One region of the Cupriavidus sp. 10L43_2 genome, then DNA from elsewhere that is predicted to be linked to it. Evidence: predicted binding sites of a transcription regulator. Region 1 holds the regulator's gene; each other region holds the start of a gene.

Region 1 (4,135 bases):
CGCGCTTGGTCGGGCGGCCCTGTAGCTGCGCCGTCGGCTCAGGCTGCATGCGCCGCCGTTCCGCCTCTTCCTGACGCCGGGCCTGGCTTGCCGGCGTTTCTGCATACAGCGTCTGCGCCACGGGCGCCGACCCGCGCGAGGCGGCCACGCCCTTCACCTCGATCTCCCAACGCTGCTGGTGCGCGTCGATCATCACGGCGTCGCCGGGCTTCACTTCGCGTGAATTCTTGACCGGCTGGCCGTTGACCTCCACCCGGCCCCGCTCCACGGCCTCGGCCGCCAGCGAGCGCGTCTTGAAGAACCGGGCGCACCACAGCCATTTGTCGATGCGTTGCCGGGCACCCGCCTCGAAGTCCACATCCATCGTCTAACTCCTTGATTCCTTACGCCGCGGCACCGCGGGTCTGCGCCCGCGAGCGCCGCGCTTCCAACTCGTGCGGATGCGGCTGGCGCAATGGCCAACCTTGCAGATGCTGCAGCGCGATCTCGGCCAGCCCGGCAATCCAGTAGTCCGCATCATTCAGGCAGGGAATGAAATGGAATTCCTGGCCGCCCGCCACGCGGAATTCGGACTGCCCTTCCATGGCGATTTCCTCGAGCGTCTCGATGCAATCGGCCGGGAAGCCGGGGCAGAACACGTCCACGCGATGCGTGCCGACCTTGCCGAGTTCGGTCAGCGTCGGCGCGGTATAGGGCTGGAGCCATTCCGCCTTGCCAAAACGCGACTGAAACGTCACTTGATACTGGCCCGCTTGCAGGCCGAGCGCCTCGCCCAGCATCCGCCCGGTCTTCAGGCATTCGCAATGGTAGGGGTCCCCCAGATCCAACAATCGGCGCGGCAGGCCGTGGAAGGACAGGATCAGCTTGTCGCCGCGGGCAAAGTCCGGCATGCCGTGCTGCGCCCAATAACCCCTCACCTGCTGCTGCAGGGCCGAAATATAGGCCGGATGATCGTTAAAGTGCTTTATCAGTCGCAATTCCGGCTGATTTCGCCAGCCGGCGAGCACGCGAAAGACCTCGTCGAACGCGGTGGCCGTGGTCGTCCCGGAATACTGCGGATAAAGTGGCAATAACAGCACTTGTTCCGTACCCTGCCGGCGCAGGGCCTCCATAACCGAAGCAATCGACGGATTGCCGTAGCGCATGGCGCAGGCCACGGTCACGTCGTGGCCGAGCCGGTGCATGTGCTGCTGGAGCGCGTGGGCCTGACGCTCGGTGTGCACCAGCAGCGGCGAGCCGGTCATGTGCGCCTCGCGCAGCCAGATCGATTCGTACTTCATGGCCGAAGCGCGCGAGCGGAACGGCAGGATCAGCCCGTGCAGGATCGGCAGCCAGGCCAGACGCGGGATCTCGACCACACGGGGGTCGGACAGGAACGCCTTCAAATACTGCCCCACCGCCTTGGGCGTGGGCGAATCCGGCGTGCCCAGGTTGATAAGCAGGATGGCCGTGCGGGGCGCCTGGCCATGCTGGTAAGCCGGTTCTGCCGAGAACGTCATAGGGTTTCCGGAAATGGCGGGCGCCACGCACGCGCTGTCACGTGGCGTGCCCGCAAGCTGCCATCAGTTCTGGGAGAGCGCGCTCGAGAGCAGCCGCGCGGTGATGTCGACGATCGGGATGACCCGTTCATAGGCCATCCGCGTCGGGCCGATCACGCCGAGCGTGCCGACGATCTGCCCATCGACACCATAGGGCGCGGTAATGACGGCCATGTCTTCGAGCGGCACGAGCTGGCTTTCGCCGCCGATGAAGATCTGCACGCCCTGCGCGTGGCTCGAGACATCGAGCAGCTGCAGCAGGTTGGTCTTGTGTTCGAAGACATCGAACAGCCGGCGCAGCTTGTCCATGCTGGACGACAGGTCTTCCACCTCGAGCAGCTTGCGCTCGCCGGAGATGAACACCTGGTCGTCATCCTCGGCCATGGCGCTGCTGCCCGCCTCCACGGCGGCCTGCATCAGCGCTGACATATCGCGGCGGATGTCCTGCAATTCCACGCGCAGATGGCTGCGCACGGCATCGAAACTCATGCCGGCGTAGTGGGAATTGAAGAAATTGGCCGCCTCGATCAGCTGGGCGGGGGTGTACGGCAGTTCGGTCTGGATGATGCGGTTCTGGACGTCGCCCTCGGGGCTGACGATGATCAGCAGGATGCGCTTCTCCGACAGGCGCATGAACTCCACCTGGCGGAACGACTGGCCCCGGCGCGGCGTCATGATCACGCCGGCAAAGCGGGAGAGGTTCGACAGCGTATGCGCGGCGGCCGTGATCATCCGCTGCGGCCCCAGCTGCTGTCCGCCCAGCTGGCCCTGGATCTGGCCGGTCAGCGCGGCCAGTTCGGCGGTCATTTCGATCGTGCCGCCCTCCAGCGGGCGCGCCGTGAGCATCGAATCGACAAACAGCCGGTATCCGCGCGGCGTGGGAATCCGGCCGGCCGACGTATGCGGGCTGGCGATGAACCCCATTTCCTCGAGGTCGGACATCACATTGCGGATGGTCGCCGGCGAGAGATCGAGACCCGAGTACTTGGACAGGGTGCGCGAGCCCACGGGCTGGCCTTCGGCGATGTAGCGCTCGATCAGGGTCTTGAGAAGCGTTTTCGAACGTTCGTCCATAGTGCCCCGATTTTAAACAACTTTCCCCGGTTCGGGCGGGCTTCGCACCGGTGCGTGCCCGCCTACTGACAATGGTCACGGCGGTATGGTCTAATCCCGGCATGTCTGCCCCCCAGAACCCAGCCATCGCCCCCGCCGCCGCGCCCCGCGCCGCGTTCCAGACCGTTGCCCTGGTCGGCCGGTACGCGACCGCCGGCATCGAGGGCCCGCTCGAGGAACTGGCCGCCGTCATCTCGCGCAACGGCCAGGACGTGGTGTTCGAGCGCGAAACCGCGCAGGCGACCGGCCTCTCCGGCTACCCCGTCTTCTCGGCCGACGAGATCGGGCGCGAGGCCGACGTGGCCGTGGTGCTCGGCGGCGACGGCACGCTGCTGGGCCTGGCCCGCCAGCTGGCCGGGCTGAATGTGCCGCTGATCGGCGTGAACCATGGCCGGCTGGGCTTCATGACCGACATCCCGCTCGAAGACGTGACGCGCGCCCTGCCCGAGATGCTGGCCGGCCGCTACGAGGCCGAGACCCGCATGCTGCTGGAATCCCGCGTGATCCGTGACGACGGCGTGATCTTCTCCGCGCTGGCGTTCAACGACGTGGTGGTCAACCGCTCGGGCATTTCCGGCATGGTCGAGCTGGCCGTCTCGGTGGACGGCTATTTCATGTACAACCAGCGTTCGGACGGCCTGATCGTCTCCACGCCCACCGGTTCCACCGCCTACGCGCTGGCCGCCGGCGGACCGATCCTGCATCCTACGCTGTCTGGGCTGGTACTGGTGCCAATTGCTCCGCACGCGCTGTCCAATCGCCCGATCGTGCTGCCGCACGACGCCGAAGTGACGATCGAGGTGGCCACCGCGCGCGACGCGAGCGCCAATTTCGACATGCAGTCTCTGACCTCGCTGCTGCAGGGCGACCGGATCGTCGTGCGCCGCTCCAGCAAGACCGTGACCCTGTTGCATCCGGTGGGCTACAACTACTACGCCACGCTGCGCAAGAAGCTGCACTGGCACGAATACCCGACCGAGGACAACCGGCTCTGAGCCGGCCCCCACTCCCCCCAAGGCCACGATGCTCCGCAGCCTGTCCATCCGCGATTTCGTCATCGTCGATACGCTCGACCTCGACTTCACCACCGGCTTCACCGTCTTCACCGGCGAGACCGGCGCCGGCAAGTCCATCCTGATCGATGCACTGGCCCTGGTGCTCGGCGAACGCGCCGACGCCGGCGTGGTGCGCGAAGGCAGCACCCGCGCAAGCATCAGCGCCACCTTCGGCACGCACGCGGCGCTGGACGCCTGGCTGGCCGAGCGCGAACTGTCCGGCGACGAAACCGGCCTGGACGGCGAAGGCACCGTGCTGCTGCGCCGCACCGTCGATGCGGGCGGGCGCAGCAAGGCGTTCATCAACGGCACGGCGGCCACGCTGACCCAGTTGCGCGAGGTGGGCGACCAGCTTGTCGACATCCACGGCCAGCACGCCCATCAGCTACTGCTCCGCCCGGACGCCCAGCGCCACCTGTTCGACGCCCA
Region 2 (4,135 bases), on a different contig from region 1:
TGGGCGCCGTGCTGATGGCCTACCGGATCAAGGGCGAGGCGCCGCACGAGCTGGCCGGCATGCTCGAGGCCGCCCACGGACACTGCGCCGCGCTGGCGCCGCCGCCGGACAAGCCCGTGGTCGTCATCCCCAGCTACAACGGCGCGCGCAAGCAGCCGAATCTGGTGCCGCTGCTGGCGCTGCTGCTGGCGCGCGAAGGCGTGCCGACGCTGGTGCACGGCTCGCGCGAGTTCAACGGCCGGGTGACGAGCATGCAGCTGTTCGAGGCGCTCGGCGTGCCGCTCTGCGCCACCACGCAGGCCGCGCAGGACCAGTTGCGCGACGCCGCCAATCCGCTGGCCGTACTGCCGATCGATGTGCTGTCTCCAGCGCTTTCGCGCCTGCTGGACAAGCGTCCGATCATCGGCCTGCGCAATTCCTCGCACACCATCGTCAAGATGCTGCAGCCGGTGGGCAGCCACACGCCGGCCGAGGCGCTGCGGCTCTATAGCTACACCCATCCGGAATACCGCGAGACGCTGACCGATTACTTCTCCCACGAGCCTGCCAACGTGCTGCTGGCGCGCGGTACCGAAGGGGAAGTGGTGGCGGATGCCCGCCGCAGCGGCCGCATCGACTGGCTGCACGACGGCCATCAGCGGACGCTGGTCGATCCGATAGGCGGGTCGATTGGCGACGTGCCCGAACTGCCGCCGGGCACCGACGTCGGCCTGACCGCCGCCTGGATTCGCAAGGTGCTCGATGGCGACGCGCCGGTGCCGGCGCCCATCGCCACGCAGGTAGCGACCATCCAGGACTGCCTGAAGCAGGCCACGCGCGTGGCCTGGACGAGCCCGGTCTGACGATTACGGACGATTAGAGCCGATTAAGGCCGGCGCGGAGGCAGCGGAATCCGCTCGGTCTCGCCCGGCACGTGCGGGAACTCGTCGTTCTCCCAGCGGCGCGCGGCGTCGTCGATGTCTTCCTTGGTGCTCGCCACGAAGTTCCAGTAGATGAAGCGATGGCCGTCGGTCGGATCGCCGCCCAGCAGCATCACGCGCGCGGCGGTGGTCGCGGTCAGCGTGGCCGGCTCGCCCGGCACCAGCACGGCGAGGTGTTCCCCCGCCAGCGCCTCGCCATCGATCGTCACATCGCCTTCCACCGGATAGAGCCCGCGCTGCACGTGCTCGGGCGGAATCACCAGCGTCGCGCCGGCTTCCATGTCGATGGCCACGTAAAGCGTGCGGCTGTACACGCGGACCGGGGATTCCGCGCCGAAGGCGTCGCCGGCAATCACGATCATCCGCACGCCGGGAAGCTCCAGCTTGGGCAACGTGGCGCCCGGGTGGTGGTGGAACGACGGCGGATCCTTCTCATGCGTCTTCGGCAGCGCCACCCAGGTCTGGATGCCATGCAGCAGCGGACCGGCCTGGCGCGCGGCGTCTGGCGAACGCTCCGAGTGCGTGATGCCGGTGCCGGCGGTCATCCAGTTCACGTCGCCAGGGCGAATCACCTGCTCGCTGCCGAGGCTGTCACGGTGCGTGATCTCGCCTTCGAACAGATACGTCACGGTCGCGAGGCCGATATGTGGATGGGGCCGCACATCCATGCCATTACCCGGCGGCATCGACACAGGACCGAGGTGATCGAAGAAGATGAAGGGGCCCACGGTCTGCGTGGCGGCGGCGGGCAGCAGGCGGCGGACCGTGAACTCGCCGATGTCCCGCACATGGGGCTTGAGCAAGTGTTCGATGGCAGACATGACAGGACTCCTGGCAATGGGATAACAACGGGAAAACAGCGGAAAGCTGGCCGCCAGTGTAGCGAAATGCGCAATACAGCATCCCGAAATCACGATGAAACCGATCGGGGCGAGTTCCCTCTAATCATGGTACGCGACGCTGGCGGCCCGCCAGCCCTTGCCAGACAAGGCGCGGACGCCGCACCGAGGCCCATTAGACTATCCCAACAACGATATTCATTGTCCGGAACTATCAACCCTATAGAAGCTCTAACTTAGCACTCGCCGAACCTGAGTGCTAATATGCGTTGCAGTGCAGTGACTCTTCCGATTCTGGAATCGAGGCACGCCGGCAACCTACCGCCGGATGCGAAAGGAGCAATAAGCGTGACCGCAGTTCTGTCTGCCGACCCAACCAAGATTTCTGGCCGTCTGCCGATGGCCCCCAAGAATGCCGCCGCTGGCAGCCTCGCGCTCGCCTTCCCGGCCGCAGTGGGCAATCTGGATAGCTACATCCAGGCTATCCACCGGATTCCGCTGCTGACCGCCGAGGAAGAGCAGCGCCTCGCGCGCGACCTGCGCGACCATGAATCCGTCGATGCCGCCCGCCGGCTGGTGATGTCCCACCTGCGTCTGGTGGTGTCCATCGCCCGCCAGTACCTGGGCTACGGCCTGCCGCATGCGGATCTGATCCAGGAAGGCAACATCGGGCTGATGAAGGCCGTGAAGCGCTTCGACCCGGATCAGGGCGTGCGTCTGGTGTCGTACGCGATGCACTGGATCAAGGCCGAAATCCACGAATACGTGCTGAAGAACTGGCGCATGGTCAAGGTGGCGACCACCAAGGCCCAGCGCAAGCTGTTCTTCAACCTGCGCAGCCACAAGACCGGCGCACACACGTTCACGCCCGAGCAGGTGGAAGCCGTGGCGCGCGAACTGAACGTGAAGCCCGAAGAAGTGATGGAGATGGAGACCCGCCTGTCGGGCGGCGACCTGGCGCTGGAAGGCCAGATCGACGACGGCGAGGAGGAATTCGCCCCCATCGCGTATCTGGCGGACAACCACAACGAGCCGACCCGCGTGCTCGAGGCCAAGCGCCAGGACCGCATGCAGGTCGAAGGGCTGGTCGAGGCGCTGGAGCGTCTGGATGCCCGCAGCCGCCGCATTATCGAGGCACGCTGGCTGGACGTGAACGACGACGGCTCGGGCGGCGCCACGCTGCATGAGCTGGCCGACGAGTTTGGCGTCTCCGCCGAGCGCATCCGCCAGATCGAGGCGGCCGCGATGAAGAAGATGAAGGGTGCGCTGGCGGCTTTCGCCTGATCCTCCGCTCCCCGCAATGCAGAAGGGCCGGTCTTGCGACCGGCCCTTTTTTTGTCTTGCCTTCGCCTTACGACAGCAGCTGCTTCAAATCATGCGCGATCGGGTCCGGCCCCTGGCCGTGGCGCAGGAACAGGCGCAGCTGGCCGTTGGTATCGAACACATAGCTGCCGGCCGAGTGATCCACGGTGTAGTTGTTCGGCGAGGTGCCCGGCACCTTGGCGTAGAAGACCTTGAAGTCCTTGGTCACCTTCTTCAGCGCCGCCTCGTCGGCCGGGCGCAGGCCCAGGAAGCGGGCGTCGAAGGCGGGCACGTACTGGCCGAGCAGCGCGCCCGTGTCGCGTTCCGGGTCCACGGTCACGAACAGCACCTGGACCTTGTCGGCGTCCGGGCCGAGCTTGTCCATCACCGCCTTCAGCTCGGCCATCGTGGTCGGGCAGACGTCCGGGCAGTGCGTGTAGCCGAAGAACATCACCACGGCCTTGCCCTTGAAGTCAGCCAGCGTGCGGGTCTTGCCGCTCGGGTCCAGCAGCGAGAAGTCCTTGCCGAACTCGGTGGCGCCCGAGATATCCACGTTCTTGAACGAGGGCTTGGGCTGCCCGCAGGCGGCCAGCAGAGCCGTGCAGAGTGCCAGCAGGCAGAGGCGGCGGAACTGGGCAAGGAGGGACGGAGAGCCGGGGAGAGTCATCGGGATACGCGGTGGTCGGGAGAGGTGCCCGGAAGTATCGCCGATCACATCGGCGCTGGCCTCCGGGCGCGGCAAGATGCCGCAGGCGGGCCATCAGACCTGCGGCACGAACTTGAAGTAGTGATCCACCAGCAACGCCGCGAACAGCAGCGAGAGGTACAGGATCGAATAGCGGAAGGTGCGTTGCGCTAGCGCGTCCGAGTAGTTGCGGAACAGCTTCCAGGCGTAGCCGAGGAACACCAGCCCCAGGCCCAGCGCGGCGGCGAGGTAGATATAGCCGCTCATGCCGTAGACGAACGGCAGCAGCGTGGCGGCGATCATCACCAGCGTGTACAGCAAAATGTGAAGCAGCGTGTACTTTTCGCCATGGGTGATCGGCAGCATCGGCAGGCCGGACTTGGCGTAGT
Region 3 (4,135 bases), on a different contig from region 1:
GTCGCCGTACTCGCCCGAGGCAGCGTTGTAACCGTAGTTACCGTTGCCTTCGATCACCTTGGCCACCACGACCGAAGCCTCTTCACCAGCGTTCAGCACGATCTGGCGCAGCGGTTCTTCCATGGCGCGCAGCACGATCTTGATACCGGCGTTCTGGTCGGCGTTCTCGCCTTGCAGACCCGAGATCGCAGCGCGGGCGCGCAGCAGGGCCACACCACCGCCGGGGACGATGCCTTCTTCCACGGCAGCGCGGGTGGCGTGCAGCGCGTCTTCCACGCGTGCCTTCTTTTCCTTCATTTCGACTTCGGTGGCAGCGCCAACCTTGATCACGGCAACACCGCCGGCCAGCTTGGCCACGCGCTCTTGCAGCTTTTCACGGTCGTAGTCCGAAGTGGCTTCTTCGATCTGGGCGCGGATCTGCTTCACACGGCCTTCGATGGCCGAGCCGTCGCCGGCGCCGTCGATGATGATCGTGTTTTCCTTGCCGATCTCGATGCGCTTGGCTTGGCCCAGGTCGTTCAGGGTCGCCTTTTCCAGCGTCAGGCCGATTTCCTCGGCGATCACGGTACCGCCGGTCAGGATGGCGATGTCTTCCAGCATGGCCTTGCGGCGGTCGCCGAAGCCCGGGGCCTTCACGGCAGCGGTCTTCAGGATGCCACGGATGTTGTTCACCACCAGCGTTGCCAGGGCTTCGCCCTCGACGTCTTCGGCGATGATCAGCAGCGGACGGCCAGCCTTGGCCACTTGCTCCAGCACCGGCAGCAGGTCACGGATGTTCGACACCTTCTTGTCGAACAGCAGGACGAACGGGCTGTCCAGGGCAACAACCTGCTTTTCCGGGTTGTTGATGAAGTACGGCGACAGGTAGCCGCGGTCGAACTGCATGCCTTCCACGACTTCCAGCTCGTCGGCCAGCGACTTGCCGTCTTCCACGGTGATCACGCCTTCCTTGCCAACCTTGTCCATGGCTTCGGCAATGCGCTCGCCGATCGAGGCGTCGCTGTTGGCCGAGATCGCGCCAACCTGGGCGATTTCCTTGCTGGTGGTGGTGGGCTTGGACAGCTTCTTCAGCTCTTCCACGGCAGCGCCGACAGCCTTGTCGATGCCGCGCTTCAGGTCCATCGGGTTCATGCCGGCGGCAACGAACTTCATGCCTTCGCGGACGATCGACTGGGCCAGCACGGTAGCGGTGGTGGTACCGTCACCGGCGTTGTCGCTGGTCTTGGAAGCCACTTCCTTGACCATCTGCGCGCCCATGTTCTGGAGCTTGTCCTTCAGTTCGATTTCCTTGGCCACGGACACGCCGTCCTTGGTCACGGTCGGGCCGCCGAAGCTGCGCTCCAGCACCACGTTGCGACCCTTCGGGCCCAGGGTCACCTTCACTGCGTTGGCGAGAATGTTCACGCCTTCGACCATCTTGGCACGGGCGGCGTCGCCGAACACTACGTCTTTTGCTGCCATGTTCTGTTTCTCCTGATCTGTACGAGTGACGCGTGGATTACTTGTTGACCACGGCCATGATGTCTTCTTCGCGCATGACCAGCAGTTCCTGGCCATCCACCTTCACGCCTTGGCCGGCATACTTGCCGAACAGCACGCGGTCACCCACCTTGACGTCGAGGGCAATGTTGTTGCCCTTGTCATCCTTCTTGCCGGGGCCGATGGCGAGGACTTCGCCTTGATCGGGCTTCTCGGCAGCATTGTCGGGAATCACGATGCCGGATGCGGTCTTGGTTTCATTGTCCAGACGCTTCACGATCACACGGTCGTGCAGAGGACGCAGGTTCATACGGACTCCTAGGTACAAAAAGTGAGTTTTGATTCACAAATGGCCGTCTGAAGGCGACGGCCAACGGTTTTCGGGTACCGCAAGGGCTCTGTTAGCACTCACCCCCGGGGAGTGCTAATTATAGGGACGAGGGTTGTCGTTTTCAAGACAGGGGCTGAATACGGGGTTTCCCTACACAAGGGTTTACCCTATGGCTTATGATCCGCCGCAACCGTGGAGTCTATATCTTGGCGAATCCCATTCCGAAGTCGATACCGATGCCGAACGACCCGGACCTTGTGCCGGGCATGCCTTACCGCCACTACAAGGGCGGCGCCTACCGTGTGACCGGCCTGGGCCGCTTCGAGGCCGACCTGGCGCCCGTGGTGGTCTACGAGTCCATGCGCGACCGCTCGATCCTGTGGGTGCGCACGGCGGAAGTCTTCACCGAGCCAGTGCGGACCGACGCGGGCGAGATGCCCCGCTTCGCGCCGGACTGGCCGGCCGCGCTGGCCTGCCTGGACTTCCTGCCGCGCCAGACCGTGCTCCAGGCGCTGGCGCTCTATGAGGCGCCCTATCGCCGCTACCACGACCGCACCCATGTGCTCGAGATGTTCGAGGTGGCGCACGCCCGGGGCCTCGCGCTGAACCCGGCGCAGGCGCTGGCGGTGCTGTTCCATGACGCGGTGTACGTGCCCGGCTGCGAGCACAACGAGGCCGCCTCGGCGGCGTTGATCGAAACGATGGTGGGGGATGTGGATGCCGACGTGCTGCGTCAGGCCATGCAGATCGTGCTGGACACCCGCGCGCACACGCCGACGGCGCCCGACGCGGCCACGGTGCTCGATCTGGACCTGTACCGGCTGGCGGCCCCCGCCGAGGCGTTCGACGCCTATACGCAAGCCGTGTTCGAGGAGAACCGCGCGCTGCTGGCCCGGCGCACCGGGCTGGCCGGCGCGGCGCTGCACGCGGCCTTCATGGCACGCCGCGTGGGCTTCCTCACTACGCTGGCGCAGCGCGAGCGGCTGTTCCTGACGCCCGCCTTTGCCGATGCCGAGCAAGCCGCGCGCGACAACATCGCCCGGATCGCGGCCGCCCGGCCCCGGGCTTAGTCGAGTCCGCTGCTGTCGAGGTAGCCCAGCGCCTCGCGCACCTCGCGGCGCGCCTTGAGCACATAGCCGACCCGGCGGTCGCGAATGACGAGGACGAGCACCTCGGCCTGCACCATCTCGCCGAAATGATGGGCCGCGCGATGGAGGGTGAGCCCGGCAAGCTGGGCGAGCTGGTCGGCCGGCAGGCCGTCATCGCCGGCCTCGAGCAAGGCGCGGCAGATGGCCGCGCGCGCGGGCACGGCGAGCAGCGCAAACGTCAGCGCGCTTTCCTGAGTGGCCATGTCCAACCCCGTGTCGTCGTGTATGCAGTGGTTTGTAGCGCGGTAACGCGGCAAACGCAAGCCTCGACGGCATTCGTCCCGCCCCCGTTGGCACGGGAAGTGGGGCGAAATAGACCTAACTGCGGGGCCTAACCTGGACGATGCGGCCGGCCCGGACCAGCCGGGCCGACGCGGCCAGCGTGCCTCAGACCACGAACGGCAACTGGCGCTGGCGCTTGCCAGTGAGGCGGAACAGCGCGTTGGCCACTGCCGGCGCGATGGCCGGCACGCCCGGTTCCCCGAGGCCGGTCGGGTTGTCCTGCGAGGGGACGAAGAACACGTCCACCTGCGGGGCGTCCGGCATGCGGGGCGGCGGGTAGTCGGGGAAGTTGCTGTTCTTCACCGCGCCGTTCTCGATCTCGATGGCAAACCCGGGCCGGGTCATCGACAGCCCGAACACGCAGCCGCCCTGGATCTGCGCCTCGGCCGAGAGCGGATTGACCACGCGGTTCGCGTGCACGCCGGCGGTCACACGGTGCACGCGCGGCTCACCCTTGACTACCGACACGTCCACCACATAGGCCACCACCGAGCCGAACGACTCATGCACGGCCACACCCCAGGCATGCCCCTTCGGCAGCTTCTTCTTGCCGTAGCCGGACTTGTCCACCGCCAGTTGCAGCGCGGCGCGGTGCCGGGCGTGCTTTTGCGGGTCCAGCCGGGCCAGGCGCCACGCCACCGGGTCCTGCCTGGCGGCGGTAGCCATCTCGTCGGCCAGCGTTTCCTTGACGAAGCCCGTGTGCGTGTTGCCCACCGAGCGCCACCAGAGCACCGGCACGTCCACCTTCGGATGATGCACGGCCAGTTGCAGCGGCACGTCGTAGTCGTTCTCGACGATGCCCTCGGTCATCGTCACGTCCACGCCGTTCTTGACCATCATCGACTCGAACGGCGTGCCGCTGACGATCGACTGGCCGACGATGGTGTGCTGCCAG

Evidence for each region. Region 1 encodes HrcA, which represses chaperone genes, less so after heat shock. Its sites were predicted from a motif close to TTAGCACTCNNNNNNNNNGAGTGCTAA; they were not measured.
Region 2: the regulator HrcA is predicted to act here: its motif matches at 1,996-2,022, upstream of rpoH (RNA polymerase sigma factor RpoH).
Region 3: the regulator HrcA is predicted to act here: its motif matches at 1,881-1,907, upstream of groES (co-chaperone GroES).

The regions. Positions count from the first base shown of each region.
Region 1 is NZ_JBFTJE010000005.1:206,998-211,132, reverse strand. Features, by position in the region: gene AC1DEL_RS09630 (RNA-binding S4 domain-containing protein) at 1-364, opposite strand, end outside; gene hemH (ferrochelatase) at 384-1,499, opposite strand; gene hrcA (heat-inducible transcriptional repressor HrcA) at 1,563-2,612, opposite strand; gene AC1DEL_RS09615 (NAD kinase) at 2,714-3,646, shown strand; gene recN (DNA repair protein RecN) at 3,675-4,135, shown strand, end outside.
Region 2 is NZ_JBFTJE010000026.1:26,856-30,990, reverse strand. Features, by position in the region: gene ybiB (DNA-binding protein YbiB) at 1-842, shown strand, start outside; gene AC1DEL_RS26020 (pirin family protein) at 866-1,741, opposite strand; gene rpoH (RNA polymerase sigma factor RpoH) at 2,159-3,043, shown strand; gene AC1DEL_RS26010 (SCO family protein) at 3,111-3,728, opposite strand; gene cyoE (heme o synthase) at 3,822-4,135, opposite strand, start outside.
Region 3 is NZ_JBFTJE010000014.1:116,306-120,440, forward strand. Features, by position in the region: gene groL (chaperonin GroEL) at 1-1,461, opposite strand, end outside; gene groES (co-chaperone GroES) at 1,499-1,789, opposite strand; gene AC1DEL_RS19420 (DUF1653 domain-containing protein) at 2,047-2,880, shown strand; gene AC1DEL_RS19425 (winged helix-turn-helix domain-containing protein) at 2,877-3,161, opposite strand; gene AC1DEL_RS19430 (xanthine dehydrogenase family protein molybdopterin-binding subunit) at 3,346-4,135, opposite strand, start outside.